4 regions of the Lysinibacillus sp. UBA5994 genome follow, and region 4 is predicted to be linked to each of the others. Evidence: riboswitches for the same ligand, from Rfam matches in the RefSeq annotation. Region 4 holds a riboswitch; each other region holds the start of a gene.

Region 1 (5,011 bases), on a different contig from region 4:
AAAAAGCTTTGTATCCCCTCAAGTTGCTTACGTTGGAGAGCAACAACAATTAGTGACTGACATACTTGCAACATCAGCAGGCCAAGGCGAGCTATTACTATATGAAAATGATGAGCTTATTCATCGAGAGGCAGTGGAGCTGACTGAAGGCACGAATGTGTTTACCTATAAACATGCAGCAACAGCTGAAGGACTTGTAAAATATGAAGCCGTTGTTCAAGTTGGTCAGGATGCCATTTTTGAAAACAATAAGTTAACTAGTGTCACAATGGTTCAAAGTGAACCACATTTATTAATCGTTAATGGTTATGAAACAGCTTCACCCATCGCAGCAGCACTTGGTAGTCAATCCATTGCCTATGATGTTGTAGCACCTAAAAGTTTACCAAATGAACTATCCAGCTATTTGCAATATAATGCTATCATCTTCGACAATGTACCAGGTCATTTAGTGGGTGAAGCAAAAATGAGTGTTATTGAGCAAGCAGTCAAAAACTTTGGAGTTGGTTTTACAATGGTGGGTGGAGAAAATAGTTTTGGTCTAGGTGGCTATTTTAAAACACCGATTGAAACCTTATTGCCAGTGGAAATGGAAATTAAGGGCAAAGAGCAATTACCTTCCTTAGGATTAGTGATTGTACTTGACCGTTCTGGCAGTATGCAAGGCTCGAAGCTTGAGCTTGCTAAGGAAGCAGCGGCACGTTCTGTTGAGATGTTGCGAGACGAGGATACATTAGGATTCATCGCCTTTGATGATCGTCCTTGGGAGATTATAGAGACAGGGCCTCTTAACAGTAAAGAAGAGGCTGTGGATACTATTTTATCAGTAACACCTGGTGGGGGAACAGAAATCTATAGTTCATTAGCTAAAGCCTACGAGAACCTTGCTGATTTAAAGCTCCAACGTAAGCATATTATCCTCTTAACAGATGGGCAGTCACAGGCAGGGAACTATGAGGATTTAATTGGTGAAGGGAAAGAAGAGGGTATAACCTTATCGACAGTAGCGATTGGACAAGATGCCGATGCGAACTTATTAGAAGCGCTTAGTGACATGGGCAGTGGACGTTTCTATGATGTGATAGATGAGCAAACCATTCCTTCTATTTTATCTCGAGAAACAGCTATGATTTCCCGCACCTATATTGAGGACAATCCATTCTATCCGGCAATTTATAATGCAGCAGGATGGAACTCACTGTTTGCTAATGGTGTCCCACAAATGAATGCATATATTGGGACAACGGCAAAACAGGGGGCTACTGTTGTAGCAAAAAGCGAGAAAGAAGATCCTGTGTTAGCGCAGTGGCAATATGGTCTTGGTAAAACATTTGCCTTTACATCTGATTCAACGGGTAAATGGACAGGAGATTGGGCAAGATGGCAGAATTGGGGAGCATTTTGGCAAACACTTATTTCTCAAATGCTACCAAGCTACAATGATGTAGCCTATGATGTAAGATTGGAAGCAGATGGTTCCTTTATGATTACAGACCCTACAAATGAAGCCGCATTTTTAGATATTGTAGCGGTAAATGAAGCAGGGGAGGAGCTAGAAACACAACTTGAAACCATTTCCGCATCTCAAGTTCGAGCTGTAGTACAAGCTGAACCTGGATTAATTTTCTTCCGTATAGCAGATGAAAAGCAGGCCATTTATCAGGCAGGGCTAAGTGTTCCTTATAGTGCTGAATACGAACTACTCCCTGTAAATAACCAACTGATAGAAGAGTTAACTCAACGAACAGGAGGCACTGTTTTAAAGGAACCACAAGATGTCTTCCGTGACTTTACGACAAAAGGAGCAGATCGGCAAAATATTGCCACATGGCTACTCTTAGCAAGTATGCTTCTTTTCTTTATTGATATTACGATAAGACGTTTTGGTTGGAATTTCCTAACGAATGCGAAGAAAAAAGAGCCGCTGGTTGAGGAAAAAACTATACCAGAAGACACGAATGTAGCACAGTTGTTAAAAGGCATGAAAAAACGATCTTAAAATAGAGGAAGCAGTGCAAATTCGAATAGTTTTGCACTGCTTTTTATATTCCTTGAAATAGAGAGTTATCCCCTTTGTAAAGAGGGTAAATGAGAAGAAAAGCGATCCAAATTGGACTACCCCAGCTCAATGAATGCTCATAATTCAATCTCTCTCAATAAAGAGAAGAATTAAACCTCTTTACTAGCTCTGTTTTACGCAAGCTACTTGCAACCATTACACCTAAAATAGCACCGATCGTACTTGATGTTAAAAAGGCTGGTAGGAAGAAGAATGCTGCTACAGATGTTCCCATGAATAATTTTGCATAAGGGACGGCAATAAGTGAAGCCAGAATGCCCGTTCCGATAACTTCTCCGATACCAGCTAACCACATTTTATTGCTATATTTATAGGCAAGGGCAGCACAGAACGCACCGATGATACTACCAGGGATAGCTAGTAGAGAGCCTGTTCCAGTAAGGATACGAATGATGGCAGTGACAAAGGCAACTATAACTGTTGGTACGGGTCCAAGTATAATGGCTCCTATCACATTAATAGCATGCTGAACTGGGTAAGCACGTGCGATTCCTGTTGGGATGGATACGAAAGTAGAGCCTGCAACAGCAACGGCTACTAATAAAGCCATGACTGTTAATTTACGAATTGACATAAAGTTCACTCCTTTTGGTAAAGTTCGTGAGGAAAAATAAAAAGGCCACCCCCTTTAAACAATAGGAAGCGGCCTTGCGTGTATATAGTGACAACAGCAAGTAGCGCCACTTCCCTCCGCTAGTGTGAACTAGATCAGGTTCAAAGGGTCCGTATATTACCATATACGTCTCAGCCTTTAAAAGACTCCCCTAGTGGTTAAAATCATTCAATTTTGTGAATCAACAATAATGTAACATACTGCTAAAAATAGTCAATGATTTTTCAGACTATTTTGTATCGGGATGCATTAAATGAGGTGCTTTTTTCACTGTCCAGATGAGCGCAAGGAAGAAACAGGCTAATAATATGATAGAACCGAAAATATATGGGCTATTCATATTCCAGTCAAATAATAAACCTGCCAAAGCGGGTCCAATCATATTTCCGAGGCTCATATAGGCATTATTCAAGCCCGCAGCAAATCCCTGCTCTTTCTCTGCAAGCTTTGAGATGAGTGTATTAACAGCTGGACGAATTAATGTCGTTGCTGTAGAGAAAATTGTTGCTACAACTAAAATAAGGGCAAAGCCAGAAACAAATAATATTAAGAAAATAGCAACGGATGCAATAAATAAATTTACTAGTACTACTTTCATTTCACCATAACGATTGAACAGTGGTGTAATAATAAACATTTGTACTACTACTCCAAAAGCACCACCAACAACTAATATAATCGCTATATCTACAGGTGTGTAATTAAACTTTTCTGTCACAAATAATGACAATGTCGTTTGGAAATTTGCAATTCCAAACGAGAACACCAGCATAATTATGAGCATAACAAAATAAGGCATATGTATGGAACGAGCCATTTGCTTCGCCAGATTGTCTTGCTTTTGTTTCTGTTGAGCAGTGTTTGGTTTGGTAGAAGGTAATAAAAAGTAAGATAAAATAGATGCTACAATGGCTGCAGCTCCAGCTGTGAAAAATGGGAAATGTAAGCTTACCTTTGCTAAAAAGCCACCAATACCTGGTCCAATCATAAAGCCAAGAGACATAGCGGCACCCAACATCCCCATACCTTTCCCACGTTCTTCATAGGTTGTGACGTCAGCGACAAAAGCCATAATAGGAGGTGCAACAAATGCGGAACCTAGACCACCTAAAAATCGTGCTAAAAAGAGCATCCATACATCTGTAGCAAGGCCAAATCCGATTTGTGCAAGACCTGTTACGATAAGACCGAAAATAATTAAATTTTTTCGTCCGTACTGATCTGAAAGATTCCCAGCAATAGGAGAAAATACGAATTGAGCTAAGGCGAACGTTGCGATTAGCATACCTAGAACTTGTCCTGCTGCACCAAATATTTTTAAATACTCTGGCATGACAGGAATAATAATGCCAATACTCCCCATTGCGATAAACATATTAAACATTAAAATATACAAAGCCGCCTTATTGGACTTCTGCTGGGTCATCGAATGAACCCCCTTTTTGTAATCAAATATAGTACAGTCTATCATAAAGAATTATTGCTTGGCTAATAGTTAAGATTATAGTACTGGTTCTATATTTAGAATGGTTTTCCACAAAAGTTTTTATCCACGCACCTATGCATGATGAAATAATACATTTTAGTCATAAAAGTTGAGGGAAAAGAAGCTATGGGAGGATAAATTAGTAAAGCAACAACAATTGAGGGACTTCTCTTATAAAGGGAGAATTAAAAATTTGGAGAGTCTGTCTGTAATGGTATAAAGCATGGCTATAAATTGTAGCGATGTTGAGCGTTAGAAGTTATGGACTATCAAAAATACACTAATGTGAGAATCTATTAAAATTTAGATAAAATATTTTATAAATATAATAATGCAAATAGTGATTGAAAATGTTCTTAGTTTAATAAACAGTTAGATAAGCAAAGTAAAAAACTAGCGAATTGGTGTGAAAACCAATTCGCTAGTTTAATTATCTGATACTCATTTTAAATTCTAAAAATAATTCGTTGTATTTCCCTAAATAATCAGGTCCTAAATTTTTGTAGACCTCTAATGTATCGCGTTGTTCTTCAGAAGGATAGTAGCGTTCGTCAGAAACAACTTCTTCGTCCATTAAGTCCATAGCGGCAATATTAGGAGTAGAATAGCCTACAAAATCAGCATTTTGAGCACCTGATTCAGCACTTAGCATGAAGTTAATAAAGGCGTGGGCACCATCAATATTTTTTGATGTTTTTGGGATGACCATATTATCAAACCATAAGTTTGAGCCTTCCTCAGGTACAGCAAAGTCTAACTCTTCATTTTCATACATCATATCAGCTGCTTGGCCAGACCATGTAAGGGCAACAGTTGCCTCATTATTGATCAT
Region 2 (5,011 bases), on a different contig from region 4:
TTCGAAAAGCATGTAGCGACTATGCTTTACAAGTACACACGTTGCAAATTCAGATTACCGAAGGGGCTACATACCTTCAAGGAAAAGAGAAGCAAGATTTAGAGGCGATGGAAGCAAGAGTAGAACAGCAGCGAATTTCCTATGAGGAAGCATTTAAACGTTTGCAACAGATGAATGGCTTTATACAAGCATGCCAAGGCTTTAGTGAAAGGGTGGAAGAAATAGCGAAAGAGCTTCATTTACTTGAACAAGAAGCAGGACGAGTAAAGGAGCTCTATGGATTATTAAATGGACAAAATTCGAAAAAGCTATCCTTTGAGCGTTATATACAAATTAACTACTTAGATCAAATTACAGAAGCTGCCAATATACGTCTGTATCATTTATCAAACGGTCAATTTGAGCTTAGACGTTCAGATAGATTAGAAAAGCATGCGAAGCAAAGTGGCCTTGGTCTTGATGTTTATGATGCTTATACAGATCAATTACGAGATGTCAAAACTTTATCAGGTGGCGAAAAGTTTAATGCTTCGTTGAGCCTTGCATTGGGGATGGCAGATGTGATTCAAAGCTACCAAGGTAATATTCATATTGAAACGATGTTTATTGATGAGGGCTTTGGCTCGCTCGATGAGGAATCACTAAATAAAGCAATCGATACATTAATTGATTTGCAGGATTCTGGTCGTATGATTGGCGTTATTTCGCATGTGCCTGAATTGAAATCTGCGATGCCAGCAGTTTTACATGTGGAAAAAACATTAAATGGCCATAGTCAAACCCATTTTGAAGTGAAATAAAACGAAGGCGTATTTCCTCTAAAAGGAATACGCCTCCGTTTTATTTTTTTCGAGTTGTGGTTGTAGGCGTTGTGCCCTTTTTTGCAGCCATTACTTTTTTTACGATAGGAATAACAATAGGTGCTAACTTAACGGCAGTTTTTACAACGTTTGATACTTTCATCCCAAAACAGCTCCTTTTACAATTACTACTACCTGTTTCACTTAAAAATAAAACATTAACGGATAACACGAACAGCCTGAATTATATTCCAAATCACAATACCTAGTGAGACGAGAGCATAGATGGCGAATGAAACAAACCAAATAATCATCACTGTATTATTACTGGAGGTTGGATCTAAACTAAATGTGGAAAAAACAAAGACAATAAAGAACAGGATGCCAAAAACAAAAGGAACTAAATGAGAGACAAGTGCACGAATCGAATGTTTTTTTACATCACTATCTTTAGTCACGAAATATACAATTAATGGAACGATAAAAGGGGCGAAGAAAATACTAAGATAACTAAAGGCAGCTAAAATTTTTTGATTCTCCATAGTTGTACCTCCTTTTTAAATATTTACGCATGAAAAACAGCAAAGTTTCAAAAAAATGATGTATGGAAGGTTGTAATCCTTCAATCCTTTGCGTACAATGAGAGTGTTCAAATAAATTCAGATGTAACGACCACAAGGGGAGCTGATGATGTCAGCTGAGACTGGGCACGTAATGCCTTGACTCTTCGAACCTGTAAGTTAACGCTTGCGTAGGGATGTGGATAGAAACCGACACTTGTACGATGTGAGGCTCTGTCCTGACATCGTTTTTTCGTCCGTAAAGGAAAAAAGGTGTCAGAAAGAGACATATCAGCGCTTTTCTATTCCTGCTCTTGTATCCTACATCGGAACAAAGGAGAGAATATGTATGGACAAAAAAAGACTATTAATGCTAGTGGAGATTGCGATTTTTGCAGCGATAGGTCTCGTACTGGATCAGGTTTCCTTTAAAGTATGGGCACAAGGCGGCTCAGTTAGTCTTGTTATGGTACCGATTATGTTAATAGCATTTCGCTGGGGCTTAGTAGCTGGTCTTACTACGGGACTACTTGTGGGTGTTATGCAAACAATGTTTGGTTCTTATATCGTGCACTGGCTACAAGGATTACTAGATTATGGTGTTGCTTTTACTGTTGTAGGATTAGCGGCGGTTGTACGTGGACCAGTGTTAGACGCTGCTAAACATATGAACAAAACAAAAATGGCACTTTATATAATCATAGGTACCGTTTTCGCAGGCTTCTTACGATACACAGCACATACAATCGCTGGTGCTGTATTTTTTGCCGAATATGCGGGTGACCAGAATGCATGGATCTATTCCATCATCTACAATGGTACATATATGCTACCAGCAACCATTTTAACGGCTGTCGTTGGTGTTCTTTTATTCACAGCCGCTCCCCAATTAATGCAAAGAAAATTTTAACGCTAGTCCCTTCACATGAGTGGAGGGACTTTTTTGTCGTGAATAACTCTTTTAGCACTTTGCAAAGTAGGAAAGCATACAATATTTAAAGCGTTTATCGTTATACGCATAAAAAGTTATGTTATATTAAAGAATAGATATTAGATGAAAGGGACGTTATACATGATTGTAAAAACGCAAGAAGAGATTGAAGCTTTTAAAAAAATAGGACGCATTTGTGCTGAAATTCGCGAAGCAATGAAAGCTGCCACAAAACCAGGTGTTACAACACTTGAGCTTGATGAAATTGCTGGTCGCATGTTTGCAGAGGCTGGCGCTATTTCAGGACCAAAGGGAGAATATGATTTTCCAGGGTATACATGTATTAGCGTCAATGAAGAAGTAGCACATGGTATTCCAGGAAAGCGTGTTATTCAAGAGGGAGATATCGTAAATATTGATGTTTCAGGCTCTTTAAATGGCTATTTTGCTGACACAGGTATTTCATTTGTTGTGGGTGATGGCTATGAGGACAAAGAAAAGCTTTGCCGTGTTGCTAAAAGTGCCTTTGATCGAGCAATGACAAAGGTAAAGGCTGGATCTAAATTAAATCAAATTGGTAAAGCTGTTGAACGCGAGGCAAATGCTAATGGGTTAACTGTTATTATGAATTTAACAGGTCATGGCTTAGGTCAATCTTTACATGATGAACCAAACCATATTTTAAATTATTACGATGCATGGGATACTACTATTATGAAAGAAGGTATGGTCCTTGCGGTTGAGCCATTTATCTCAGCAAATGCAGAACATATCGTAGAAGCAGGTGATGGCTGGACATTCGTGACGCCTGATAAATCACTTGTAGCACAAATCGAACATTCAGTCATTGTAACAAAAGATAAACCAATTATCTTAACGTCATTAGACGAAGAATAGGATGTAATGAAAAAATCCTGCTAACCAATTTATTTTTGGTAGGCAGGATTTTTTTTAATAAATAAAATGCCAACAAAGAGAACACCGCATAAAAATAAAGCAGCTGTAGTGACAAGTAGCTCATCAAAACCATTATGTATGGCGATTCCAATATAAGCCCAAATAAAAACACTTGGATACATAACATCAAAGTGATGGAAACGGATATGTAGCGCAATGGCTCCTCCTAAAGTAAGTAAAATCACTGCCCAAAGAGGCGTACTAAGACCAAAGCCGTTCCAACCATAAGCCGTTAACGTAAAGCTTGTATTTGTGATAAAAATAAATGTCATCCATGCTAAATAAATAGAGAAAGGAATACGACCAAACAAGGATTTGTCCTGAAGAGGGTACGTATTATACAACATAAACAAATACAAGACTAAGAGTAATGTAATGCCAAGAGAAACAATAAATAACTCATGGTGCCAGACATATATCGTCAATGCTTGTAATATATTTATGCAACTAAAAAGCGCAGACTGTTTCAAAGTTGTCTTTTTCATGTTCATAACTAACCAATAACCGAGTAAAAAATAAATGATAATCCAAATTACATGACTTACACTAACTGGTGCAAATACAACAGAAAAACGATTAGCGATTTCTAGCGAAGATTGACCGTTGATGTTCACGAAAAAGGATGAAAAGGTTAGGATGATTGAGACAAGATAAGAGATTGTCATCAAGATAAACCGAGGCATGTTTTCCTCTCCCTTCGTGTTAGATTGTATAGGGAAAAGACAAATAAGTATAGTACTGTCACTTTTTTTATTATAACGGAAATTTCCAACAATGTATCGTGTTGTTTTACTATTAATACCTACAATTTACCATGTCTGATAGGCATCCATATATTTCTTTAGTACAATAAGAATAGCCAAATAAAAGGAGTGAAGTTTCATGACACAAAATTTGAAAAATCTAGATCTAACTGTTGAACTAGACAAAAAGATGTATAAAAAGAAATTAAAAGTACTCCAATATGAAATGTTGAACGCACAACAATTTTTATTAAAAAACAAGATTGGCTTGATCTTGGTATTTGAAGGAATGGATGCAGCTGGTAAAGGTGGCGCTATTAAACGATTAATCGAACGTGTCGATCCCCGCGGTTATGTTGTACATCCTATTTCTGCTCCTCAAGCTCATGAATTACGCTACAATTATTTACAACGATTTTGGAGAAAATTGCCTCAACATGGGCAAATCGCTATTTTTGATCGCTCGTGGTATGGCCGCGTACTAGTAGAACGCATCGAAGGATTCGCAACAAAGGATGAATGGTCTCGTGCTTATGAAGAAATTAATAATTTCGAGAAGATTTTAACTGCAGGAGATTACATAATTATTAAGTTCTGGCTTCATGTTTCAGATGAGGAGCAATTAAAACGCTTTAAAGAACGTGAACAAAACCCTTATAAATCTTGGAAGTTAACAGCCGAGGATTGGCGCAATCGAGATAAAACACCTCAGTATATTGAAGCAGCAAATGCGATGTTTGAAAAGACAGATAAAAAAGATGCACCATGGGTCTTAGTCGCTGGAGATGACAAAAAGTATGCACGTGTTCAGGTGCTACAGGAAACTATTGCACACATTGAACGAGAGGCTCAAAGGCGTGGTCTTCATTTAACAAATGTGTTAGACAATACTCAACTAGAGGATGCTGATTCCTCCAGCTTAGAAATAGTAAACGAGAAAAAGAAAGAACAAAAAACTAAATAATTGAATTGTGCTGCTATGACAATAAGACATAAGCTGTTTTGGTTGTAGCAGCCTGT
Region 3 (5,011 bases), on a different contig from region 4:
AGATGGAGCAATGCGCTTTGATGGCAATCTTGGTTCGACATTAAGCTATGAACCAAATAGCTATGGTGAGTGGGAGCATAATTTAGACCATAAAGAGCCTGAATTACGTATTGATGGTCATGCAGGTATTCATGATTTCCGTGAAGACGATAATAATTACTTTGAACAACCAGGTAAACTATTCCGTCTATTGACTTCGGAAGAGCAGCAACGCTTATTTGAAAATACCGCGAACGATATGGCTTCTGTTGAAGAATTCATCAAACGCCGTCACATCCTTCACTGCTATCTAGCTGACCCAGCATATGGTGAAGGTGTCGCTAAAGCGATGGGTCTTTCCTTAGAAGGTATGGACCTTACAAATCCATATGTAAAACAACCAACAAACGTTTAATATTCCACTTTATTATTGATATCCAAATCCAACTTTTACTCCATGTGAATCCACTATTCACATGGAGTTTTTTTATTAAGAAAAGGCCTATGTCTATTTTTTTGACATAAGCCTTTTCTTTCATTATTGGTAAATTTGACTGCCTGCTTTTTTAAACTCCTCAGCCTTTTCTTTCATACCTTGATGGATCGCTTCAGTCGTATTCAAATCCTTATCTTTCGCATAATTACGAATATCCTGTGAAATTCTCATGCTACAGAATTTAGGCCCACACATAGAACAAAAGTGTGCTGTTTTTGCTCCCTCTGCTGGCAGTGTCTCATCATGATATTCCACTGCACGCTCGGGATCTAGTGACAGATTGAATTGATCACGCCAACGGAACTCAAAGCGCGCTTTAGACAGTGCATCGTCTCGTTGTTGTGCACCTGGATGACCTTTTGCTAAATCAGCAGCATGTGCAGCAATTTTATAAGTGATAACGCCCACACGAACGTCCTCGCGATTCGGTAAACCAAGATGCTCTTTCGGTGTCACATAACAAAGCATCGCTGTACCAAACCAGCCAATCATGGCTGCCCCAATGGCTGATGTAATGTGGTCATAACCTGGAGCAATATCTGTCGTGAGTGGTCCTAATGTATAGAAGGGCGCTTCCTTACAAACCTCTAATTGCTTGTCCATGTTTTCTTTAATCAAATGCATTGGTACATGACCTGGTCCCTCAACCATTACCTGAACATCATGCTGCCAAGCAATCTGTGTTAGCTCGCCTAGTGTTTCAAGCTCTGCAAATTGTGCCTCATCATTGGCATCTGCAATTGAGCCTGGGCGTAAACCATCACCTAAGGAAAAAGCAACATCATAGGCTTTCATAATTTCACAAATTTCCTCAAAATGTGTATACAGGAAATTCTCTTGATGATGATATAAACACCACTGTGCCATGATAGAGCCACCTCGAGATACAATACCTGTCACACGATTTGCTGTTAGTGGTACATAGCGTAAAAGGACACCTGCATGAATGGTGAAGTAATCCACACCCTGCTCAGCTTGTTCAATGAGAGTATCACGATAAACCTCCCACGTTAAATCCTCTGCTACACCATTTACCTTTTCTAAAGCCTGATAAATTGGCACTGTTCCCACTGGCACTGCAGCATTTCGAATAATCCATTCTCTAGTTGTATGAATATGTTTACCAGTCGATAAATCCATAATATTATCTGCGCCCCATCGAGTTGCCCAGGTCATTTTCTCAACTTCTTCTGCAATGGAAGAAGATACAGCAGAATTCCCGATATTCGCATTGATCTTTACATGAAAATTACGCCCAATAATCATTGGCTCTGCCTCAGGGTGATTAATATTAGAAGGCATTATAGCACGCCCAGCTGCAATTTCTGAACGTACAAATTCAGGATCCATATTTTCACGAATCGCTACAAACTCCATTTCAGGCGTTATAATTCCCTTTCGTGCATAGTGAAGCTGTGTCACATTTTTACCTTTTTTAGCACGCAAAGGCTTTCTCGCCAACTCAGGGAAGACATTTTCTTGAATACGCGGGTCATCAACATGACGAAAGCCATTATCCTCCGGTTTAATAGAGCGTCCCTCATATGCTTCTACATCCCCTCGCTCTTGAATCCATGCATTTCGTAAGGCAGGTAAACCTTTCGTAATATCTACTTGGTAGGCTGGATCTGTATAGGGCCCACTCGTATCATATACTCGAATAGGAGCATTTTCTTCATTTCCAAAACTGCCTGTTGTCGGACTTAATGCAATTTCTCGCATAGGTACTAGAATATCTGGGCGTGTTCCTTCCACATATACTTTTTTGCTTCCTTCAAAGCTGGACATAATGGTAATATTCTTTTCACTAATTACTGACATGAGCTACTTCTCTCCCTTAAATTTATTTTGATATAAGGACCGATTCTAGCTCACCCCAACAATCCAAAAAATAAAGGCCGAATCCAAAATAATTATTTGGATCCGGCCACGAATGTAAAGGTCTATTGATTGCATACTCTGCAATAGCTTCTTAACTTTCCCACGCTGGTATGAGCCAGATCAGGTCCAAAGGGTCAAGAAACTTCGTAGCGTTTCCCTCTCAGCCTGACTCATCAGACTCCCCTAGTTAATACTATTTAGTTTGATGCTAGTGTAGCAGATAATACTAAGAGATGGAAGTTATTTTTTATCTTACTAGGTAAATAATACTTCTGCAAAATAGATCACAATGGTTACAGTTATACAGCTTACAATGGTTGAAAATAAAACAGCTTGCGCGGCTGTTGCTGATTCTACATCATATTCCAATGCTAGACTAGAACTATTGCGGGATGTTGGAAAGGCACTAGCTATAAACAGTGATTGTGCGACGACTCCATCTAATCCCAATATATAAATAATGGCCAATGCAACAGATGGTCCAATAATTAGTCGCGTAAAACAGCTGATAAAGACGGTTTTATTAAACATTGATTTCATCTCTAGTTGTGATAATTGCGCACCTAAAGTAATTAGGGCCACAGCAATAAATCCATCTGCCACATGTTCTACTGGTATTTTGATAAACTGTGGAATACCGATATCAAAATAATTCATAGCGACACCTATAATCAGCGCATGAATAATAGGCATTTTAAAGAAATCCTTGATGATTGTCATACCTGACTTTGTAGAAGAAATTAAATTGTATAAACCATATGTATACGTAGTCATATTTTGAAAGATTACGAGCATGACCTGAATGGCTACTCCAATAGGTTGCGTGGCAAATATCATTTGAGCCACTGGAATACCGTAATTACCCGAGTTAATGAGCACAACACTATTTTTAAAGACAGCTGCCTCTGTTCTAGCTAAACCTAACCCTTTTGCCATAAAGTGACTGAGTATCATTTGACTACCGATAAAGAGTACAATAAATAATCCGACCTCTCCCAGTACAGTTAATTCCACATGTGTTTCATATAAATTTACAAAAACAGCTGCTGGCATAAAGCAATATGTAATAAGCTGAGACAATGCTTTTAAATTAAAGCGAAATTTCTTTTGTAGTATAGCGCCTATTACAAGTAACACTAAAATAGGTACAACAATTTGAAAGAAAATCATTCCGAGATACATCATATCAATGTCCCCCTTCCAGCGTTAATAGTATTGTTGAATTCCTTCTAGGTCAATTTCTCCGGCTTTCACCATAAAGAAGACTGCCTCTATATTGAAGGCAGCCTTTCTTTTTAAGCAAGCTTGAATCGGTTTACAACTTCTTGTAGCTCGTTTGAAATATCGTTCATATTTTGAATAGACTCTGCTACTTTTTGTAATTCTACTTGTTGATCCATTGCAGAAGCACTTACTTGTTCCGCAGAGGCTGCTGTTTGCTCTGAAATAGCCGAAATACTTTGGATAGCCATGATTGCCTGATTTTTATGCTCTAACATGCTAGATAGTTTATTCATTAATTCACTAATAGAATTTGCAATTGAACCCGACAAGTCACTGCTATCTTTAAATGCTAGTTGCGTGCTTTGTACGGACTCATTTTGAGATTGCATTAAATCTGCATTAGATGCAATCACAGCAACCGTCTGCTGAGAATTTTCAAGAATACTTTCTACTGTACTCTTAATAATTTCTGTTTCATTCTTAGATTGTTCTGCAAGCTTTCTAACTTCCTCTGCAACTACAGCAAATCCTTTACCATGTTCACCAGCACGTGCAGCCTCAATACTTGCATTTAAAGCTAGCAGATTAGTCTGCTCGGTAATGCTTTGAATCGAAGCAATAATCTGATTAATATTGGCAATATTAGAAGCTAATGATTCCATTTGCTGCTGGATACGCCCATTCATTTCATTTGTCTCCATATTACGTTCTCTTAAACTTTCAACCTCATGCAATCCTTTTTCCGTTGTTACACCTGTTTTATGAGATAGCTCATCCATTTCATTAGAAAGAGCCGTAATAGCATCAATCTGATCTGATAAATCCATCATTCGATAATTTGTTTCTTCTGTATCCTCTGATTGCTTCGAAGCTCCTTGTGCAATCTCGTTGATAGCTACGGAAACCTCCTGACTAGAAGCAACTACCTCATTAAATGCCTCATTTACCTGATTAGAAGATTGGTTCAATAACCTCGTGGAATTTAGTACAGTTTGAATCGCACTATTGGTTTTATCTAACATATTATTATAGGCCACAGCAACTGCACCAATTTCATCAGGCTTAATATATCGCTCTTCTACCTTTTGTGTTAAATCCCCTTCGGCTGCAGTTTCAATCGATGCACGTAAAAATTTAAGTGGTTTTAATTGTTTATAGATGAATAACACACTTGCAGCTGTCATCAAAACCACCATAATAATGGAAGCAATAATCGTAAATACAAATACATGATTATATGTTTCTAGAATCTTTGATTCAGCTAACACGACTTGAACAGTCCATGTTTCGTCAATACCCTCTAAAATCATTGGAGCAAAAACATTATAGGCCTTTTCCTTCAGTTGATTAGAGTCAACGTACATACTTGTTAGTTCACCATTTTCCATTGTCTTACTAATACTTGTCCAAGTAGGATCCTCTTGCATATTG
Region 4 (5,011 bases):
TCCTCTCCATTTAATAAAATGGCTCCTTGATCAATTGGCGAAACACCACCAATTAATTGAAAAAGTGTACTTTTACCACTGCCTGAAGGACCAACGATCGCCACAAACTCTCCATCCTTGACGTCAAAAGAAAGTTGATCAAGGACTTTGAGCGCATCGAAGGATTTAGCGATGTTTTGAATGCTGAGCATGATAGCCTCTTCCCTTCACCATGAATTTTTCAATTAAACGAATACCACTAAACAATAGTAAGCTCAAGAGAACAATCGCAAAAATTGCCACAAATACGCGATCCGTACGGAAGGAGGATTGGGCTAGGGTCATGTAAACACCAATACCCTTTTTTGCACCAAGCCACTCCGCAATCACAGCCCCCATTACACTATATGTAGCCGCAATTTTAATGCCTGAAAAAATAGCAGGATAGGCATAAGGCCATTCCAGCTTCCAAAAGGTTTGTGCCCTTGTAGCACCAACCATGGCAAAATAATGCTTTAATTCTGGAGCTGTTTGTCTAAATCCATCCATCGCTGCAATGACAATCGGGAAAAAGCACACAAGACAGATAATGATAAGCTTCGGTAATAAGCCAAAGCCAAACCAAATAATAAGGAGCGGTGCCAAGACTAGAATAGGAACATTCTGCGACATAATAAGAATTGGATAAAACAGTTCTCGAATAAATGTAAATCGATGCAACACTATTGCCACCGTTAGCCCACAAGCGATGCCAATGGCCAATCCTAGTAGAGCTAATTGTACCGTAGCGAATGCATGTGGTAGAAAGGTTTGATACGACTGGATGGCTTCCGACAAAATACTACTTGGTGCGGGTACTAACCAATGAGGAACTTCAGCAAACCGCACGATTAGTTCCCATATGAACAAGAGGAAGGCGATAAAAATTATCGTCCTTCCCTTCTGTAATGCACGTTTCATTACTGATATTTCTCCGTTAATGTATCCATCGTAATACCCGTTGGCTGATATAAAATTTTCACTTGTGTAATGACATTAATGGCACCAAGTTCGATCATCTTCTCATTCATTTTTTCAATGATTTGGAGCAATGTTGAAAGCTCACCCTCCATCGTTGTTTCCAATGGATGTACCTCATATTTCACCCCAGAAGCATCGATCACCGCAATTGCTGCATCGACATATGGTATAACATCTTCATATTTCTCTGTCTTCGGAATGATTTGTACACTGATTAATGAATTTGCCATCTTATTTGGCCTCCTTTTTAGGTAAGAAATCATTAGTAAAGGCTTTTTTCGCATCAAATTCGCCCTCTAGTACTTGATTGCTAGACATCCATTTCGCGTAATTTTCCCACACAGAAAGCTTTTGCTCTCCCCATTGCTTGGCATCATCCTGATATTTATCAGCCAGCCATTCCTGACTTTTATGCACTAATGCTTTATCTAAATCAGGTGCCGCTTCGATTAAAATATCAGCCGCTTCACTTGGGTTTTCAATTGCGTATTCATAGCCCTTCGATGCAGCTGCCACAAAGGCTTTGACTACATCCGGGTTGTCCTGTATCATTTTTTCATTTGTAGCTAAAACTGGCGTATAATAATCCAATTGATCACTATAATCTGTAAGATATAGCATATTAATCTTTTCCCCACGCAGCTCAGCCTCAATCCCAGTCCATGCATAATAAATCCAAGCAAAATCTATATCTTTTTCCATCATTGTAAAGAAATCTAAATCCCCTGCATTGACGATATCTAGCTTATTAATATCTGCCTTTTCTTTTTGCATGAGTGATTGTAAAACGGCTTGCTCTAATGGTGCGCCCCAACCACCATAGGTTTTACCTTCAAAATCCTTTGGCGATGTAATGCCCTTTGAAGCAATAGAAGCAAAGCCAGATGTATTATGCTGTATAATTGCTGCGATGGAGACCAGCGGCACATCCTGGACTCGTGCCTGTGTTATGCCTTCCTGATAGCTCACGCCAAAATCCGCCTTTCCAGAAGCAACAAGCTGATCTGCGCCCGCCTCACCAGGCATAATAATATCAACATCTAAACCCTGTTCCTCAAAATAACCGAGTTTTTTGGCAACATATAGTCCTGTATGATTTGTATTCGGCGTCCAATCCAGTACCACAGACACCTTTTTCAGCTTGTCTGCAGCCTGCTTGTCATCCTTGTCACTACAGCCTACTAATGTCAATAGTGCTGCCAATAAAATAAAAAACCATTTTTTCATGCGAAAGCCTCCCAGTTTGTAATATGAAAGTGTTCATGAATGAATGTTGTCACCAGAAGAAAGCGTATACAATGTTGGCAAGCTGTTGCTTGAAAACATAAAAAAACGCCTAGGATTCCTCCCAGACGTATTGCAATCAATCTTCAAAACTTTGCTTTTTGAATAGATGTTCCCTACGCTGGTACGAGCCAAATCAGGTTCAAAGGGTCAGCGTCTACCGGACACAATCTCAGCTAGCAATTACTAGCCCCCCTACATTCTTTCGCTATGAACTTTTCGATGATTATTATACCCATAGTTTCACTTAAATGACAAGGTGCTATTTTTGAATAGAGCTTAAAGCCCAGCGCTCCTAAGAGGCTGGGCATGCTTTTAGCTTGGTTTCTGTTCTTTTTTGGCTGTTACAACATGAGAAATTGCTCCATCTGTTGCAATATCCACTTTAAATGAACCATTGGAATGGCGATCCGCACGAGACAATGCTTGTACGTCAATCATCTCTTGAACACCTTTTTCAGTTTCAATCACAACCTGCTCCTCGTCTGTTGCTTGAACAACTGCCACAATTCGGTGAGGGTTTGCTTTTAACTCTGTTAATACTTTTAGTCCACGTTTTGCACGACTCGCTACTTCAACTTCAGCGACATTCATTTTCTTTACGGCCCCACGCTGTGTCACAATCACTACATAGTGGGTAACATCAGGCTGTAACACATTGACTCCAACTAAGGCTTCTCCATCTTTTAGTGTGATCCCTTTCACACCGCCTGTTTTCACACCTGTAACTGGTAACTCCTCCATAGGGAAACGAATCGCATAGGCTGTATCCGTTGTGAGCATCAGCTCCACGTCATCTGTTACAAATGATGCATAGATCATCGCATCACCAGCCTTGACGTTCATCGTTTTAATTGGCTTTGAATAACGTGTTACCGCATAGTCTGCGAGTGGTGAGCGCTTAATTTGGCCATCTTTTGTGGCTGTGAAGACATACGTATTTGGCTGTTCAAATGTTTCGAAGCCATAAACCGCAATAATGGATTCATCTTCCCCTGTTGGCACAATACTTGAAATATGCTGGCCGAGATCCTTCCAGCGTATATCAGGCAGCTCATGAACAGGCTGATAAATATAATTGCCTCGATTTGTGAACAGCAATAGATGGTGCTGTGTATTTAAGTTTGCTTCATACAATAAATAATCTGAATCCTTCATGGCAAAATCTTGCCCGTTTGAAGCGGCATGAGAACGTGTGGATGTACGTTTAATATAACCATCCTTCGTTACTGTTACGACAACCTCTTCACTTGGCACAAGGACATCCAATGTAATTTTAATTTCTTCAATTTCTTGCTCAATCTTCGAGCGACGAGGCTCTGTAAAGCGTTTCTTAATATCTAGTAACTCTTGTTTAATAACACGCACTAGCTTTGCTTCACTTTGTAGAATCCCCTCTAGCTTCGCAATTAGCTTATTTAACTCGTCCTGTTCCTGACGAAGCTCTGTAATATCCGTATTCGTTAAACGATATAATTGCAGGCTTACAATGGCCTCTGCTTGTACCTCTGTAAAATCAAACTTCGCTTGTAAATTAAGCTTCGCATCCTTCTTATCATTAGAAGAACGGATCGTCGCAATGACTTCATCTAAAATGGAAAGGGCTTTAATTAATCCATCTACAATATGGGAACGATCCTTTGCCTTTTGTAAATCATAAATGGAACGGTTTGTTACCACTTCTTTTTGATGGGCAATATACGCATCTAGCAATAATGGCAATGTCATCATCGTTGGACGACGATTATGAATGGCAATCATATTAAAATTATAAGCTACCTGTAAATCCGTTGTTTTAAACAAGTACTGTAAAATTCCTTGTCCTGGTACATCCTTTTTCAGCTCAATTACGACACGTAAGCCTGTACGGTCTGATTCATCTCGAATTTCTGCAATGCCTTCTAGTCGTTTATCTACACGTTGCTCATCAATTTTTTTCACAAGATTCGCTTTATTTACATCATATGGTAACTCAGTGATAACAATTTGCTCTTTACCACCCTTGATTGGTTCAACAACTGCTTGTGCACGGACGATGATTTTACCACGACCTGTTTCATACGCCTTTTTAATGCCATCAACACCTTGAATGATTCCACCCGTTGGGAAATCAGGTCCTTTAATCACCGTCATCAATTCATCTACAGTAACATTAGGCTTGTCTAAGCGCATCAACACAGCATCCAGTACTTCATCTAAGGCATGTGGCGGAATATCTGTCGCATAACCAGCGGAAATTCCTGTAGAGCCATTGACTAAAAGGTTAGGAAAACGTGCTGGTAATACAGTTGGCTCCATATCCTGATCATCAAAGTTTGGCACAAATTCAACCGTTTTCTTGCCAATATCTCGTAGCATTTCAGCGGCAATAGCTGATAGTCTCGCCTCTGTATAACGCATTGCAGCTGGAGGATCGCCATCTACCGAGCCATTGTTCCCGTGCATCTCAATGAGCATATGACGTGCCTTCCAGTCCTGACTCATCCGTACCATCGCTTCATACACAGAGCTATCGCCGTGCGGATGATAGTTACCAATTACATTACCCACTGTTTTTGCGGATTTACGGAACGGCTTATCATGTGTGTTACCTTCCGTAAACATCGCATATAAAATACGGCGCTGTACTGGTTTAAGACCGTCACGTGCATCAGGCAACGCGCGGTCTTGAATAATATATTTACTATAGCGACCAAAACGGTCACCCATTACTTCTTCTAACGGTAAA

Evidence for each region. Region 4 has a riboswitch for thiamine pyrophosphate ahead of B3D98_RS08310 (ABC transporter substrate-binding protein). Riboswitches for the same ligand answer to the same signal wherever they lie in the genome.
Region 1: another riboswitch for thiamine pyrophosphate. It lies ahead of thiW (energy coupling factor transporter S component ThiW); the one in region 4 lies ahead of B3D98_RS08310 (ABC transporter substrate-binding protein).
Region 2: another riboswitch for thiamine pyrophosphate. It lies ahead of thiT (energy-coupled thiamine transporter ThiT); the one in region 4 lies ahead of B3D98_RS08310 (ABC transporter substrate-binding protein).
Region 3: another riboswitch for thiamine pyrophosphate. It lies ahead of thiC (phosphomethylpyrimidine synthase ThiC); the one in region 4 lies ahead of B3D98_RS08310 (ABC transporter substrate-binding protein).

Annotation. Positions count from the first base shown of each region.
Region 1 is NZ_DJAU01000022.1:109,421-114,431, forward strand. It holds gene B3D98_RS06350 (VWA domain-containing protein) at 1-1,999, shown strand, start outside; gene thiW (energy coupling factor transporter S component ThiW) at 2,154-2,654, opposite strand; TPP riboswitch at 2,749-2,856, opposite strand; gene B3D98_RS06360 (MFS transporter) at 2,923-4,119, opposite strand; gene B3D98_RS06365 (ABC transporter substrate-binding protein) at 4,610-5,011, opposite strand, start outside.
Region 2 is NZ_DJAU01000035.1:29,523-34,533, reverse strand. It holds gene B3D98_RS12035 (AAA family ATPase) at 1-800, shown strand, start outside; gene B3D98_RS12030 (hypothetical protein) at 841-963, opposite strand; gene B3D98_RS12025 (DUF4870 domain-containing protein) at 1,019-1,342, opposite strand; TPP riboswitch at 1,468-1,575, shown strand; gene thiT (energy-coupled thiamine transporter ThiT) at 1,710-2,270, shown strand; gene map (type I methionyl aminopeptidase) at 2,433-3,188, shown strand; gene B3D98_RS12010 (hypothetical protein) at 3,218-3,931, opposite strand; gene B3D98_RS12005 (polyphosphate kinase 2 family protein) at 4,131-4,955, shown strand.
Region 3 is NZ_DJAU01000051.1:13,761-18,771, forward strand. It holds gene B3D98_RS15540 (catalase) at 1-394, shown strand, start outside; gene thiC (phosphomethylpyrimidine synthase ThiC) at 518-2,296, opposite strand; TPP riboswitch at 2,437-2,551, opposite strand; gene B3D98_RS15550 (AEC family transporter) at 2,612-3,541, opposite strand; gene B3D98_RS15555 (methyl-accepting chemotaxis protein) at 3,652-5,011, opposite strand, start outside.
Region 4 is NZ_DJAU01000026.1:44,369-49,379, reverse strand. It holds gene B3D98_RS08325 (ABC transporter ATP-binding protein) at 1-191, opposite strand, end outside; gene B3D98_RS08320 (ABC transporter permease) at 166-939, opposite strand; gene B3D98_RS08315 (thiamine-binding protein) at 939-1,229, opposite strand; gene B3D98_RS08310 (ABC transporter substrate-binding protein) at 1,231-2,226, opposite strand; TPP riboswitch at 2,380-2,490, opposite strand; gene parC (DNA topoisomerase IV subunit A) at 2,599-5,011, opposite strand, start outside.